3 regions of the Kluyvera georgiana genome follow, and region 3 is predicted to be linked to each of the others. Evidence: predicted binding sites of a transcription regulator. Region 3 holds the regulator's gene; each other region holds the start of a gene.
The links. Region 3 encodes PurR, which represses purine synthesis genes. Its sites were predicted from a motif close to CANGCAAACGTTTGCNTG; they were not measured.

Region 1 (4,672 bases), 2.0 Mb from region 3:
TGCCCATGATTTTTTTCGGGATGCGCCCTTCCCCCACAATGCCGGAAAGCGCCACGGCATCGGTTGGCGACAATACCGCCGCCAGCGCAAAAGCGGGGATCAGCGGAATGCCGGGAACAATCCAGTAGATCAGGAAGCCAATCCCGACCACCGTCACCAGCACTAACGCCAGCGCCAGGCCGAGAATCTCCCTGCCGTGCTCGATAAACTCGCGGGTCGGCGTCTTCCAGCCGTCGGCAAACAGCAGCGGCGGGATGAACAGTACGAGGAAGAGTTCAGGGTCAAATTCAACGTGCAAACCGAAGGTAGGCCAGGCCAGCAGCGCACCGATGGCGATTTGCATTAAAGGTAGTGGAACCTGGAAGGGCAGTACGCGTGTAACCACCCCGGACAGCGAAACCACGAGGGTCATGATGAGTATGGTAAAGAATATTTCCATGCGTTCCCTGTTTACAGCGTTGTCTTATTATTCAAAACATGAAGCGTCGTGCTTCTTATCATACGCGTACCAGAGTAACGCAAAAGGAAACGAGACGCGGCGGAAAATGGAAAAAAAGTCCGAACCAGTCGCGCAGTCGGGCTACAAACAGAAAACCCGCCATCAGGCGGGTTTTCTTATCTGCAAAACGTCAGGCTTAGATAGCCCAGCCGCCCGCATAGAAGACCACCAGCGCAACCGCGATAATAACGGTGCCGATGTTCAGCTTGCGCCATTCGCCCGAAACCACACGGCCCACAACCAGCGTCGCGAAGCCAATCATGATGCCGGTAACGATGTTACAGGTCAGCACGATCATCACTGCGGTGATCAGGCCAGACATCGCATCAACGAAATCGTTGAAGTCGATACGCGCCACGTTGCTCAGCATCAGCAGGCCCACGTACATCAGCGCCGGTGCGGTCGCGTAGCCCGGGACCAGGTAAGAAAGCGGAGAGAGGAACAGGATCAGCAGGAACAGTACGCCAACGGTGATCGCCGTTAAACCGGTTTTACCGCCTGCCGCCGTACCCGCTGCGGACTCGATGTACACCGCAGCCGGCGCGGCGCCCACCACGGCAGAGAACACGCTGCTGAGAGAGTCAGTCGTCAGCGCTTTGCCGCCGTTAATGATCTGGCCATCTTTATCCAGCAGGTTTGCCTGACCCGCAACCGCGCGGATTGTACCGGTCGCATCGAAGACGGCGGTCATCACCAGCGCCAGCACGCTCGGCAGGACAATTGGGTTCAGCGCGCCCATGATATCCAGGCTGCCGATCAGCGAGTTGCCGTTGTCATCGCTCAGCGACGGCATGGCGAATACGCCAGAGAAGTGCACGTTCGGGTCGAAAATCAGGCCGACGATAGACACGCCGATGATGGTCAGCAGAATACCGCCCGGAACCTTCAGTTTTTCAAGGCCGATGATCATCGCCAGGCCCACCAGCGTCATCACCACCGGGAAGCTGTCGAACTGACCCAGCGCGACCGGCAGACCGTCCAGCGGGTTTTTCACCACCATGCCGACGCCGTTGGCGGCAATCAGCAGCAGGAACAGACCGATACCGATGCCGGTGCCGTGCGCAATACCCTGCGGCAAATTGCGCAAGATCCAGCTACGAATACCGGAAGCGGAGATGATGGTGAAGAGTACGCCCATCAGGAACACCGCGCCCAGAGCAACCGGCACGCTGATGTGCTGGCCCAGCACCAGGCTGAAAGCGGTAAAGGCAGTCAGCGAGATGGCGCAGCCAATGGCTAAAGGCAGGTTCGCCCACAGCCCCATCACGATAGACCCCACACCGGCCACCAGACAGGTCGCCACGAACACGGCGGCCGGCGGGAAACCGGCTTTACCCAGCATGCCCGGTACCACAATCACCGAGTACACCATCGCCAGGAAGGTGGTCAAACCGGCGACAATCTCCTGACGAACGGAGCTACCACGAGCAGAAATTTTAAACCAGGCGTCCAATGAACCGCCGGTACGCGCTGAAGGCGTAGACATAGAAAACATCCCCTGAGAGTTTTTATCATTCGTTCGTCTGCGTGGTGGAACATCCACTGCCAGCTAAGCGTCATCTCCATGTGCTACATTGCGGCAAAGGGGAGCCACAAAAAAGCAAACGATTAACTCCGCGCAGACAAAACGAGAATCGGAATACCTCATCTGCGCGAGTGCGTGATGAGGTTGGTCTGCGGATTTACGGCATAAGAAGCGTCCGAAAATCCGAGGCAAACGATTATCTGGCTTTTATGTCCCCTTTTTCAACAGAAGTTTGCCCTGGTTTATGAAAATTAACGATTACCGATGAAGAATTCACCAACCCATGCGCAAACGTTATCGTTTATGCGCAATCCGGCAACAATTCTATGGCAAAAATGTCGCAATCCTGGGGAGAGGATCGCGGAGGATTATTCGTCTTCCAGCAGACGCGCGCCGGTGCCCTCTTCACCCAGCTTATCGCCCGGGTTACGCAGCGGACAGTCGCGCAACGACATGCAGCCGCAGCCGATACAGCCGTCGAGCTGATCTCGCAGCGCCTCCATGGCGTGAATGCGTTTATCCAGCTCTTCCCGCCATTGGGTCGTGAGGTGTTTCCAGTCGCGCGGGCCTAACGTGTGGTTTTCCGGCAGCACGCTAAAGGAATCGCCGATCGTCGCCAGCGGAATGCCCAGGCGCTGGGCAATTTTAATGATCGCCACGTAGCGCAGCACATCGCGCTTATAGCGCCGCTGATTACCGCTGTTGCGCGTGCTGTGGATCAGCCCTTTACTCTCATAAAAATGCAGCGCAGAGACCGCAACCCCCGTTCGTTTCGCTACCTCACCGGGCGTGAGCAGCGATTTTATGCGGGTCGATTTTTTTTCCATAATACGCTTTACCTCAAGTTAACTTGAGGAATTATACTCGCCGCCAGACAAGAAATCGACGCGAAAATAGACAACGGGGAGAGCCTTATGTCCCATCGGGAAATTATTCATACTCTTACTGAATGGATAGATGAACATATCGATCAACCGCTTAATATCGACATCGTGGCCAGAAAATCCGGCTACTCGAAGTGGTATCTGCAAAGAATGTTCCGCACCGTAATGCACCAGACGCTAGGCGAATACATTCGCCAGCGACGTCTGCTGCTGGCGGCAGAAGCGTTGCGCACCACCCAGCGCCCCATCTTCGATATCGCGATGGATCTGGGCTATGTCTCTCAGCAGACCTTCTCTCGCGTCTTCCGCCGCGAGTTCGACCGCACGCCGACGGACTACCGCCATCAGATCTCCGCGTAGCATCGCTTCGCCGCGGCCTATACTGAGCCGCGGCGTTGACAAAAATCCTGCGTTTACCTCTGGTGAATAAAACAACAAACGTGATATAGTTCACACATCGAGATGAAACAAAAACACTGTTTCATTCAATTTGTGAATGCCTTCAGATAGCCTGGGCGCCTCGCGCCTCAATCAATAAGTGCTGTCAGGGCAACTTGTTGTTTATCTCTGAGGATGAAGTCTCATGGTTTCCATTACCGCAGGCGTCGCACTGTTACGCTGGCCGTTAACCAGCGCGGTACTGATGTTTCTCGCCAGTACCCTGAAAATTCAATTCCGTAAATCCGACTACGCCGGTCTCGCCGTCATCAGCGGTATGCTGGGTGTCGCAGCCGCGTGCTGGTTTGCAACCGGGTTACTGGGCATCACGATGGTAGACATCGCCACCATTTTCAACAACATCAAAGATGTGATGGTTGAAGTGATGAGCCAGGCGCCGCCGGAATGGCCGGTGGCCATGTACTGATTAAGAAAAACCCCGACACGTCGGGGTTTTTTATGGCCTGAATTTCGCGGCGGCGAAGCGCATGAAAAAGCCCTGCTCCAACAGGGTGTTTTAGCTTCGCTCGACTAAAATAGAGGGATGCGCCCTGCGGAGTGCCGCACCATGAACGCCATCCCTGTTAGCCGTTTTCTCACCGCCTGCCTGAGCGCCCTGCTGTTGACCGGTACCGCTTTCGCCGCCGTACAGCCAGAGGACTCACCCGACGCGCTTGAGGTCAATATCGAGAGCATTATGCAGCCCTGGAAGGGCGACCTGCCTGGCATGCTCGACCGCCGGGTCATTCGCGTGTTGACCACCTACAGCAAAACCTTCTTTTTTATCGATAAAGGCCAGCAGCGCGGGGCCACCCACGATATCTTCGCCGAATTTGAACGCAGCCTGAATGCCCAGCTTACCAAAGAGAAAAAGCTCAAGCAGCGCCACCTCAAGGTGCGAATTATCTTCGTTCCGGTGACCCGCGATAATCTCTTTACTGCCCTGAACGAAGGTAAAGGCGATATTGCCGCAGCCAATCTTACGATCACCGCAGCACGCCAGCAGCAGGTGGCTTTTACTGCCCCAATTTACAGCGATATTCAGGAACTGCTGATCTCCGGCCCCGCGTCACCGCAGGTGAAAAACGTGGACGAACTCGCCGGTAAGACGGTCTTTGTCCGTCGTTCATCCAGCTACTATGAAAGCCTTGAAGCCCTCAATGCGCGCTTTGCCAAAGCCTCTCTCCCACCCATCGTCATCAAGCCCGCCCCCGAAGCGCTGGAAGACGAGGATCTGCTGGAAATGCTCAACGCCGGGCTGATTCCGCTGATCGTGGTCGATCGCCACAAAGCGCTGTTCTGGAAACAGGTGTTCCCGAAAATCCA
Region 2 (4,672 bases), 2.3 Mb from region 3:
GAAAAAAATCGTTGTCTTTGGCCTTTGCGGCTGCTTCCTGAGTGGGTTGAGCTATTTGCTGGCGGCGTTTGGCGGTGGCTGGCCGTTGATAAGCCTGGCGTTGCTGTGTCTGGGGCGCGTGATCCTCGGTATCGGGCAGAGCTTTGCCGGTACCGGGTCGACGCTGTGGGGCGTTGGCGTCGTCGGGTCGCCGCATATTGGCCGGGTGATCTCCTGGAACGGTATCGTCACCTACGGCGCGATGGCGATGGGCGCGCCGCTGGGCGTGCTGTGCTATCGCTATATTGGCCTGCAGGGGCTGGCGCTGGCGATTATGGCCGTGGCCGCCGTGGCGATTCTGGCGGCGCTGCCTCGCGATGAAGTTAAAGCGAAAAAGGGCAAACCGATGTCCTTTCGGGCGGTACTCGGGCGCGTCTGGCCCTACGGTATGGCGTTGGCGCTGGCCTCCGCAGGATTTGGCGTGATTGCCACCTTCATCACCCTGTTTTATGACGCCAAAGGTTGGGATGGTGCAGCGTTTGCGCTTACGTTGTTCAGCTGTGCTTTTGTGGGTACCCGCCTGTTATTCCCCAACGGTATTAACCGTCTGGGCGGCCTGAATGTCGCGATGATCTGTTTTGCCGTTGAGGTGATGGGGCTACTGCTGGTGGGTATTGCGATGACGCCAATGATGGCGAAGGTAGGCACCTTCCTGGCGGGCGCGGGCTTTTCGCTGGTGTTCCCGGCGCTGGGCGTGGTGGCGGTGAAAGCCGTGCCGCAGCAAAATCAGGGATCGGCGCTGGCGACCTATACCGTATTTATGGATTTATCGTTGGGCATCACCGGGCCGCTGGCCGGGCTGATGATGGCATGGATGGGCGTGTCGACCATCTATCTGGCGGCGGCGGGGCTGGTGGCGATAGCGCTGCTGCTCGGCTGGCGGCTAAAAAAACGGCCTCTCGCGTGAGTACGCCAGAGGCCGTGAGATCATCAAGCGAAATTAGTTGATGACCAGCGTATTAATGATTTTCTCAGCGTCAGCCTGCGCCTGTTGCTGGTTGTCTGCTGGCAGCGTCACCTGCAGGGTCAGCAGTTTGTTGTCGATTTTGCCCAGCACCACGGAGGAGTAAGCCGTCTGCCCTTTGGCAGAGATGATGCTATCAAGCTGCTGCAGCGTGTGGCCTTTCATCTCGATGGATTTGTTGGTCACCACCTGTAGCTGCGGGTCGCGGCTACGCTGCTGCTCTTCCAGACGATTCGCCAGTACGGAGAGCTCTTCATTGGTGCTATCGCCAACGATAACAATGATCGCTTTCTGACCGGTGGCATCCGAGTAGACGTGCATATTGTTGCTCTGGGTGCCCAGTTTACCGCTCTGGTCGGTCATCCCGGCAGGCAGCGTGAAGCTCAGCTTGCCGTCCAGCAGGTTAATCGACTGACCCGCAGCATCGCTGGCGGCTGCCGAACCCTGTGCCGGAGTGCTGGTATCGCTGTTGTCGCAGGCGGCAAGCCCCATCACCAGCAGGCCAATACCAACATATTTCACCAATTTGCGCATTGACTTCTTCCTTTCGCTAAATAGCCATAAACGGCTCATCCGCTTATCTTAACACAACCCGTCAAATGAACCTTTAACCTGGCTGCATTGCTGACAAATCAGATTTATCTGCCAGCCTTTTCAATAGCATATTCAGCAGTACGCCGTACATCGGCAGGAAGAAAATAATGCTGATAAGCACTTTAAAGCTGTAGTCGACGAGGGCGATTTCCACCCAGTGGTCGGCCATAAACGGGTCGGTGCTGCGCCAGAACGCAATGAAGAAGAACGCCAGCGTGTCGCTGATGTTGCCGAACAGCGTGGAAGCCGTCGGCGCAAGCCACCAGCGACGGTTCTGACGCAGGCGGTTGAACACGTGAACGTCGAGGATCTGCCCCAGCGCATAGGCCATAAAGCTCGCGGCGGCGATACGGGCGACGAACAGGTTAAAGTGCGCCAGCGCGCCAAAGCCCTGCCATTGGCCCATGTAAAACAGCGACGAAATCACGTAGGAAATCATCAACGCGGGGATCATCACCGCAAAGACAATACGTCGAGCCAGCGGTGCGCCAAAAATACGCACGGTGAGATCGGTCGCGAGGAAGATAAACGGAAAGCTAAACGCGCCCCAGGTGGTGTGGAAGCCGAAAATCGTTACCGGCAGCTGCACCAGATAGTTGCTGGAGGTGATCACCAGCAGATGGAATAGCGATAGCCAAACCAGCGCATGACGGCGCTGTATGGAGGTAAAGGGAGTCATATTGTACCTTTTTAGCGGTGGGGTGAGGGAACCCAATAATCTGCAAACCTATTGCAGGGGCGGAATGATACTGCTTTCGTGCGTCATTGCAATGGTTGTTTTTCGCGCAATCGTTAACCTGGTTGCGTCGTCGCGCCGTCGGCGTAAACTAGGCGCGATTTTTATGATGACGAGATGATAATGACCGATTTGTTCTCCAGCCCCGACCATACCTTAGACGCGCAAGGGCTGCGCTGCCCGGAGCCGGTAATGATGGTGCGTAAAACCGTACGCACGATGCCGGTCGGTGAAACGTTGCTGATTATCGCCGACGATCCCGCCACCACGCGCGATATTCCCGGCTTTTGCCGTTTTATGGAGCATGAGCTGATTGCCCAGCAGACCGCGTCGCTGCCGTATCGGTATTTGCTGCGCAAGAGCCATTAATCGCGAAGGCGGCCATACCCGGACTTTTTTCAAACCGTGGCCGCCATTTCCCCTCCCGCTAGCCTGCCTAACCTTGAACTGCCTCTCAGTTTTATTGTTTACCCTGTAAAGCCTCTGGCCAAATTATTGATGTAAATCGCATAATTTCCCCTCATTTCCCATCCGGCACCGCAAATAACAATGAAAAAATCACTCTTAGCACTTCTGCTTTGTTTAGGTACCTCTACGGCAATGGCTGAACCGGTCAATATCACGATTCTGGGCACCTCCGATCTCCACGGCACCTTCGTTCCCTGGGATTACTCGACGGATACTGAAAATCTGGCGGGCAGCCTGAGCCAGATTGCGACGCAGGTGCGCGAAGTGCGCAGCCAGCAGCCGAACGTTATCCTGGTCGACGCGGGCGACACCATTCAGGGCAACTTTGTCGAAACCTTCAAAAACGACAAAACCAGCCCGATGATCCTCGGTTTTAACGCCCTGGACTATGACGTCTGGGTAATGGGCAACCATGAGTTCGACTTCGGCCTGACGTCGCTGTCAACCTCACTCAACCAGTTTAAAGGCTCGGCGCTGGCAGGGAATATTCTGTGGGACAGCGGTAAACCTTATCTGCCCGCGTATAAAATCATTGAGCGTCAGGGGGTGAAAATCGGCATTATCGGCATGGATACGCCGATGACCGCGGAATTTGCCAAAGGCACCGATCGCGTCAAAGGGCTGAATTTTACCGATCCGGTTCAGGCGGTGAAGCAAACCATCCAGCAGATTCAGGGCGAGGTGGATGCCATCGTGCTGGTGGCGCACATGGGGATCGATAACGAGAACCAGCGGCCGGGAACCGGCGTTGGGGATATTGCGCGCGCCAACCCTGAGCTGGCGGCCATCGTCGCCGGGCACATGCATGTGAAGGTGGATAAAGAGATTATTAATGGCGTTATCGTGACGGAACCGGACAAATATGGCCGCGCCTTGTCGCGTATCGACCTGCAGTTTGAACAGCACAACGGCAAGTATGTGCTGATCAACAAAGACAGTTATACCTACTCTATCAAAGGTATGGCGTCAGACAAGGCGCTGGAAGAGGTCTATCAGCCGTACCACAAAATTCTGCGCGCCAACGCCAATCGGCCGATTGCGCAACTGACTGGTCAGGATCTGGTGCCGCCGGATGCGGTGAAAGGCATTCCGCAGGTCCATATTCAGGATACCGGCATCAGCAAGCTGTATCAGGAAGCCAGCCGCCACTATGCGCCGAAGGCGCAGGTGATTGCGCTGCAAATTGATAACGACCGCCCCAAACTGAATGTGGGCACCATTACGGCAAAAGATATCGCCTTTAACTATCAGTATGCGGGCGGCGAAATTACCGTGTATCAGCTGACCGGCAAAGAGCTGAAAAAGTACATGGAGTGGTCGGCGGGCTATTTCAATCAGCTGCATGATGGTGACGTCACCTACAGCTTTAACCCGCAGCGTCGGGCGTCCAAATATTCCACCAACGACTTCTTCGACGGTGTGACCTACAAGATTGACCTGCGCCAGCCTGTCGGGCAGCGTATTCGCGATTTGCAAATGGCTGATGGTACGCCGGTGACGGACAGCACGCCGATTCGTCTCGGAATGAACAGCTACCGCATGGGTCACCTGACGCAAAAAGGCGGCGCGCTGGAAGGCATGCAGTTCCCGGTGCTGTCGGATAGCAAGGCGGAATATGGCGAAGAGGCGGGCACTATTCGCAATCTGACGATCCGCTACCTGACGGAGGTGAAAAAAGGCCGGTACCAGGGGCAGGCGGTACAGCGCTGGCAGCTGGTTGGGCTGGAAGGCTACGATCGTGAACGTAAGATCGTCGAAAAGCTGCTGAATGACGGCAAAATCAGCGTACCGATGAGCGACGATGGGCGCTATAGCAACGTGGCGTCGTTCAATGTGAAGGGGCTGCTGTTTAACGACCCACAGGCGAAGAA
Region 3 (4,672 bases):
AATCGGATAAATCGCGCCGTTGGCGGTCGCCATGATGCAGAAGGGAATCAACAGCGCGGTCAGGGAGACGCCTTCAGCGAGGCCGACAGCCCAGGTTCCGATGACGCTGAGCGCGAAGAGCACCAGCAGCCACGGTAACATTTGGCTACCCTGCCATTTTTGCAGCGCCGCGCGACAGCCATAGCCGCCAATCAGAAAGGCGATGGTTTGCGGTACATAGCTCAGACCAATCACCGTCGGGCTGTAGCCCATTTCATGCAGAATAAATGGCGAACCGGTCAGCCAGGCAAAAAAGCTGGCGGAGCAGGCGGCGTAAATCAGCACGTTGCCGCGGTAGTCCTTACTGCGCAGCAGACGAATAAACGTGAGCTTCTCTTCACTGGCGACATTTTTATTGTGGGCAGGCTTCAGACGCAGCGCTGGCAGCATCAATACCAGGGTAATGATGAACAGCGTCGCGAAGATGGCCTGCCAATCAAAGTGGGCCAGCAGCCAGCTGCCGAGCAGCGGCGCAAGCGCAGGCGACAGGCCGACCAGCGGCATAATGGTCGCAAAAATACGGTTGGTGCGATGAGCGGGATAATAGTCGGTGACCATGGCTTGCCAGGTCACCGCGGCGGCACAAACGCCAACCGCCTGTACGAAGCGCAGCACCAGCAGGGTGGTACCATCGCGGACCCACAGCATTCCAAGGCAGCCGATGGCAAAAATGGTCAAACCGCTCAGCAGGATCGGTTTTCGGCCATAGCGATCGGACAAGGGGCCCCACAGCAATTGCGCCACGGCGAAGCCCGCAAGGAACAGACTGAGACTTGCGCTGACGGCGGAAGCCGGCGTTTGCAGGTCTTGCTGAATGGCGGCAAACGCCGGTAGGTACATATCGGTCGCCAGAAAGCCCAGCACGCTCAGTCCCGCGAGCCAGACTAAAAATCCTTTCCCAGGTTGCATAAATCGCCCTTTTTATCGTAGTTCACACTGTGCCGCCGAGTGTAGAGAGTGCATTCGCGGTTGTGAAACGCTAATATTTGAGCCATGGATTCAAATTTTTTGTAGGCAGGAAATGTGGTCTGAATATTCGCTGGAAGTGGTGGATGCGGTTGCACGCAATGGTAGCTTTAGCGCCGCGGCACAGGAGCTACACCGGGTGCCCTCTGCGGTAAGCTATACGGTGCGACAGCTTGAAGAATGGCTGGCGGTGCCGTTGTTTGAGCGTCGCCATCGGGATGTTGAATTAACGCCCGCTGGAGCATGGTTCCTGAAAGAAGGCCGTTCTGTTATCAAAAAAATGCAGATCACCCGTCAGCAATGTCAGCAGATTGCTAACGGCTGGCGCGGCCAGCTGGCGATTGCTGTTGATAATATTGTCAAGCCACAGCGTACCCGCCAACTGATTGTCGATTTTTATCGCCACTTCAGCGACGTCGAACTGATTGTCTACCAGGAAGTCTTCAACGGCGTCTGGGACGCGCTGGCGGATGGTCGCGTGGAGCTGGCGATTGGCGCGACGCAGGCAATACCGGTAGGGGGGCGCTTTGCCTTTCGTGACATGGGGATGCTCAACTGGCACTGCGTGGTAGCCAGTTCACATCCGCTAGCAAAAATGGACGGGCCGCTGAGCGATGACGTGCTGCGCAACTGGCCGTCGCTGGTGCGGGAAGATACGTCGCGATCGCTACCCAAGCGAACGACCTGGCTGCTTGATAACCAGAAAAGGGTGGTGGTGCCGGACTGGTCGTCGTCGGAAACCTGTATTTCAGCAGGGCTCTGTGCGGCGATGGTCCCAGGGCATCTGGCGCAGCCGTGGCTGGAAACCGGGGAGTGGGTAGCGCTGGAACTGGAGAACCCGTTCCCGGATGCGGCCTGTTGTCTGACCTGGCAACAGAGCGAAGCGTCGCCGGCATTAAGCTGGCTGCTGGAGTATTTGGGAGATAGCGAAACGCTAAATGAAGAGTGGCTGCGGACGCCCCTTCAGGACGCCCACAGTTAACCCTTAACGACGGTAATCGCGATAAGGGCCGTCGGCCACGGAGCGTCGCTCGATCAGGCGCGGATGCACCTCAATCGACTGCGACTCTTCGCGCTTGCTGACGATGCGATCCATGAGCATGTTGAAGGCCGTCTCACCGAGCGAATCTTTCGGCTGATGGATGGTGGTCAGCGCCGGGGTAAAGAAACGAGAGTTACGCACGTTATCATACCCGATCAGCGAAATATCCTGCGGCACGCGCAGCCCCATCTCGTCGGCGGCGCAAAGCGCGCCCATCGCCATGATGTCGCCGCCGCAGAAGATTGCGGTAGGGCGCGGGTGCTGAGAGAGAATTTGCTGCATAGCGCGATAGCCAGACTCCGGCTCGAAGTCACCCTGGACTATCCAGTTTGCCGGAACATTGATTTGCGCTTCTTCCATGGCTTTCATAAAGCCGGCGAGGCGACCTGCACCGGTGTTACGCTCCAGCGGGCCTGGAATGACGCCAATATCGCGATGCCCGCGTTCAATCAAGTAACGACCAGCCATATAGCCGCCTTCGAAAGCATTATCGATGACCGAGTCGGTAAAGTCGGCTTTGGCTTCGCCCCAGTCCATCACCACCATTGGAATATGGCGATACTCTTCCAGCATTGAGAGCAGGGATTCCGGATATTCGGAACACATCACCAGCAGGCCATCAACGCGTTTTTGCGCCATCATTGACAGATAAGCACGCTGTTTCTCGAGGTTGTTCCATGCGTTGCCAAGAATCAGGGTATAGCCTTTCTGGAAGCAGTTTTTCTCAACGGCTTCGATAATCTCAGCAAAGTAGGCCGCTTCGCTGCTGGTTGCCAGCAAACCAATTGATTTGGTGTGGTTGACTTTCAGGCTACGGGCAACGGCGCTCGGTGAATAGTGCAGTTCTTTGATCGCTGCCCACACCGCTTCCCGCGTCTCTTCGGCGACAAAACGCGTTTTGTTAATTACATGTGATACGGTTGTAGTGGAAACGTTTGCGCGCTTCGCTACATCTTTAATTGTTGCCATTCCATCTCACTCCAGACCCTGGCCTGCCCCTGATAAACTCGAAACGAAAACGTTTGCCTTTATACACCCTGACGCAATTTTGTGGATTGCGGTTCGCCAGGAAAACGATACAGGACGACAGGAGGGGGTCAATGGCCGGTACGCTTATAAATAAGCGTCGAATTTTGACGTATCCGGACGCAAAGTGGAAGAGCAAAAACCAACATCCTGCTAAATCTGTGAAGATTTTTACGATTATCTGTGCAAAAATGAGTGAGCTCAGTTTTACTGTGGTCATAAAAAGGAGAAAAATTGATGAGTACCGAACTTAAGATGTCGCTCACCACGACCGTTATTGTGCTGGGTCTGATCGTCGCCGCTGGACTTACCGCTGTTCTGCATTAATTCTTCCATGAGGGGGCGCCCGCGCCCTCATGTCTGATTGTTATCAAATTAGCAATAATCTTTTGCTGTTTTGTACACTTCTGTTTTTCTGTGATTGATGTCATGCTTTTGCCCTAAATTGCCATGCCGCGTCTGTCGTGCGGCCACCTGGAGCTTTTGCATGAAAATCAATTTTCCCTTACTCGCGCTGGCCATTGGCGCTTTTGGCATAGGGACCACCGAATTCTCGCCGATGGGTTTACTGCCGGTCATTGCAAAGGGCGTTGACGTCTCGATTCCTGCTGCCGGTATGCTGATTAGCGCCTATGCGGTTGGGGTGATGGTCGGCGCGCCGCTGATGACGCTGCTGCTTTCTCATCGCGCGCGCCGTAACGCGCTGATCTTTCTGATGGCTATTTTTACGCTTGGCAACGTGCTATCGGCTATCTCGCCGGACTACACCACCTTAATGCTGTCGCGCATTATTACCAGCCTGAACCACGGCGCGTTCTTCGGCCTGGGGTCGGTTGTGGCGGCAAGCGTCGTGCCGAAGCATAAGCAGGCCAGCGCGGTCGCGACGATGTTTATGGGCCTGACGATCGCCAATATTGGCGGCGTACCGGCGGCAACCTGGCTGGGAGAAACAATTGGCTGGCGCATGTCGTTCCTGGCGACTGCAGGACTGGGAATTATCGCCATTATCGGTCTATGGTTGTCATTGCCGAAGGGCGGGGCGGGTGAAAAACCTGACGTGAAACGTGAATTGTCGGTGCTGGTGCGCCCACAGGTGCTTTCCGCACTGTTGACTACCGTACTCGGTGCTGGCGCGATGTTTACGCTCTACACCTATATTTCACCGGTGCTGCGCACGATCGCCGATGCGACGCCGGGCTTCATTACGTTGATGTTGGTGTTGATTGGCGTTGGGTTCTCTATCGGTAACTACCTCGGTGGCAAGTTTGCCGACCGCTCAGTCAGCGGCACGCTCAAGGGATTCCTGCTGTTGTTAATGGCAATCATGCTGGCCATTCCGTTCCTTGCGCAAACGCAGGTCGGCGCCGCGTTTAGCATGGTGGTGTGGGGGGCAGCAACCTTCGCCGTGGTACCACCGTTGCAGATGCGTGTTATGCGCGTCGCGCACGAAGCGCCGGGGCTGTCGTCCTCGGTCAATATTGGGGCGTTTAATCTTGGTAACGCATTAGGTGCGGTGGCCGGTGGCGCGGTGATTTCCGGCGGACTGGGCTACAGCTTTGTACCGGTGATGGGGGCGATTGTCGCCGCGCTGGCCCTGCT

Region 1: ABTW00_RS21715 (NCS2 family permease) is a predicted target of PurR. The motif match lies at 2,210-2,227, and genes of this name have one in related genera.
Region 2: tusA (sulfurtransferase TusA) is a predicted target of PurR. The motif match lies at 2,380-2,397, and genes of this name have one in related genera.

The regions. Positions count from the first base shown of each region.
Region 1 covers NZ_CP158865.1:4,584,559-4,589,230, forward strand. Annotated here, with positions in the region: gene ABTW00_RS21710 (Na+/H+ antiporter) at 1-439, opposite strand, end outside; gene ABTW00_RS21715 (NCS2 family permease) at 636-1,985, opposite strand; gene soxR (redox-sensitive transcriptional activator SoxR) at 2,393-2,851, opposite strand; gene soxS (superoxide response transcriptional regulator SoxS) at 2,939-3,268, shown strand; gene ABTW00_RS21730 (YjcB family protein) at 3,492-3,773, shown strand; gene ABTW00_RS21735 (lytic transglycosylase F) at 3,915-4,672, shown strand, end outside.
Region 2 covers NZ_CP158865.1:321,217-325,888, forward strand. Annotated here, with positions in the region: partial or broken gene ABTW00_RS01510 (MFS transporter) at 1-987, shown strand, start outside; gene ABTW00_RS01515 (DcrB family lipoprotein) at 980-1,537, opposite strand; gene ABTW00_RS01520 (7-cyano-7-deazaguanine/7-aminomethyl-7-deazaguanine transporter) at 1,611-2,276, opposite strand; gene tusA (sulfurtransferase TusA) at 2,457-2,702, shown strand; gene ABTW00_RS01530 (bifunctional metallophosphatase/5'-nucleotidase) at 2,883-4,672, shown strand, end outside.
Region 3 covers NZ_CP158865.1:2,630,928-2,635,599, reverse strand. Annotated here, with positions in the region: gene punC (purine nucleoside transporter PunC) at 1-948, opposite strand, end outside; gene punR (DNA-binding transcriptional activator PunR) at 1,061-1,987, shown strand; gene purR (HTH-type transcriptional repressor PurR) at 1,991-3,016, opposite strand; gene ABTW00_RS12460 (YnhF family membrane protein) at 3,311-3,400, shown strand; gene ABTW00_RS12455 (MFS transporter) at 3,561-4,672, shown strand, end outside.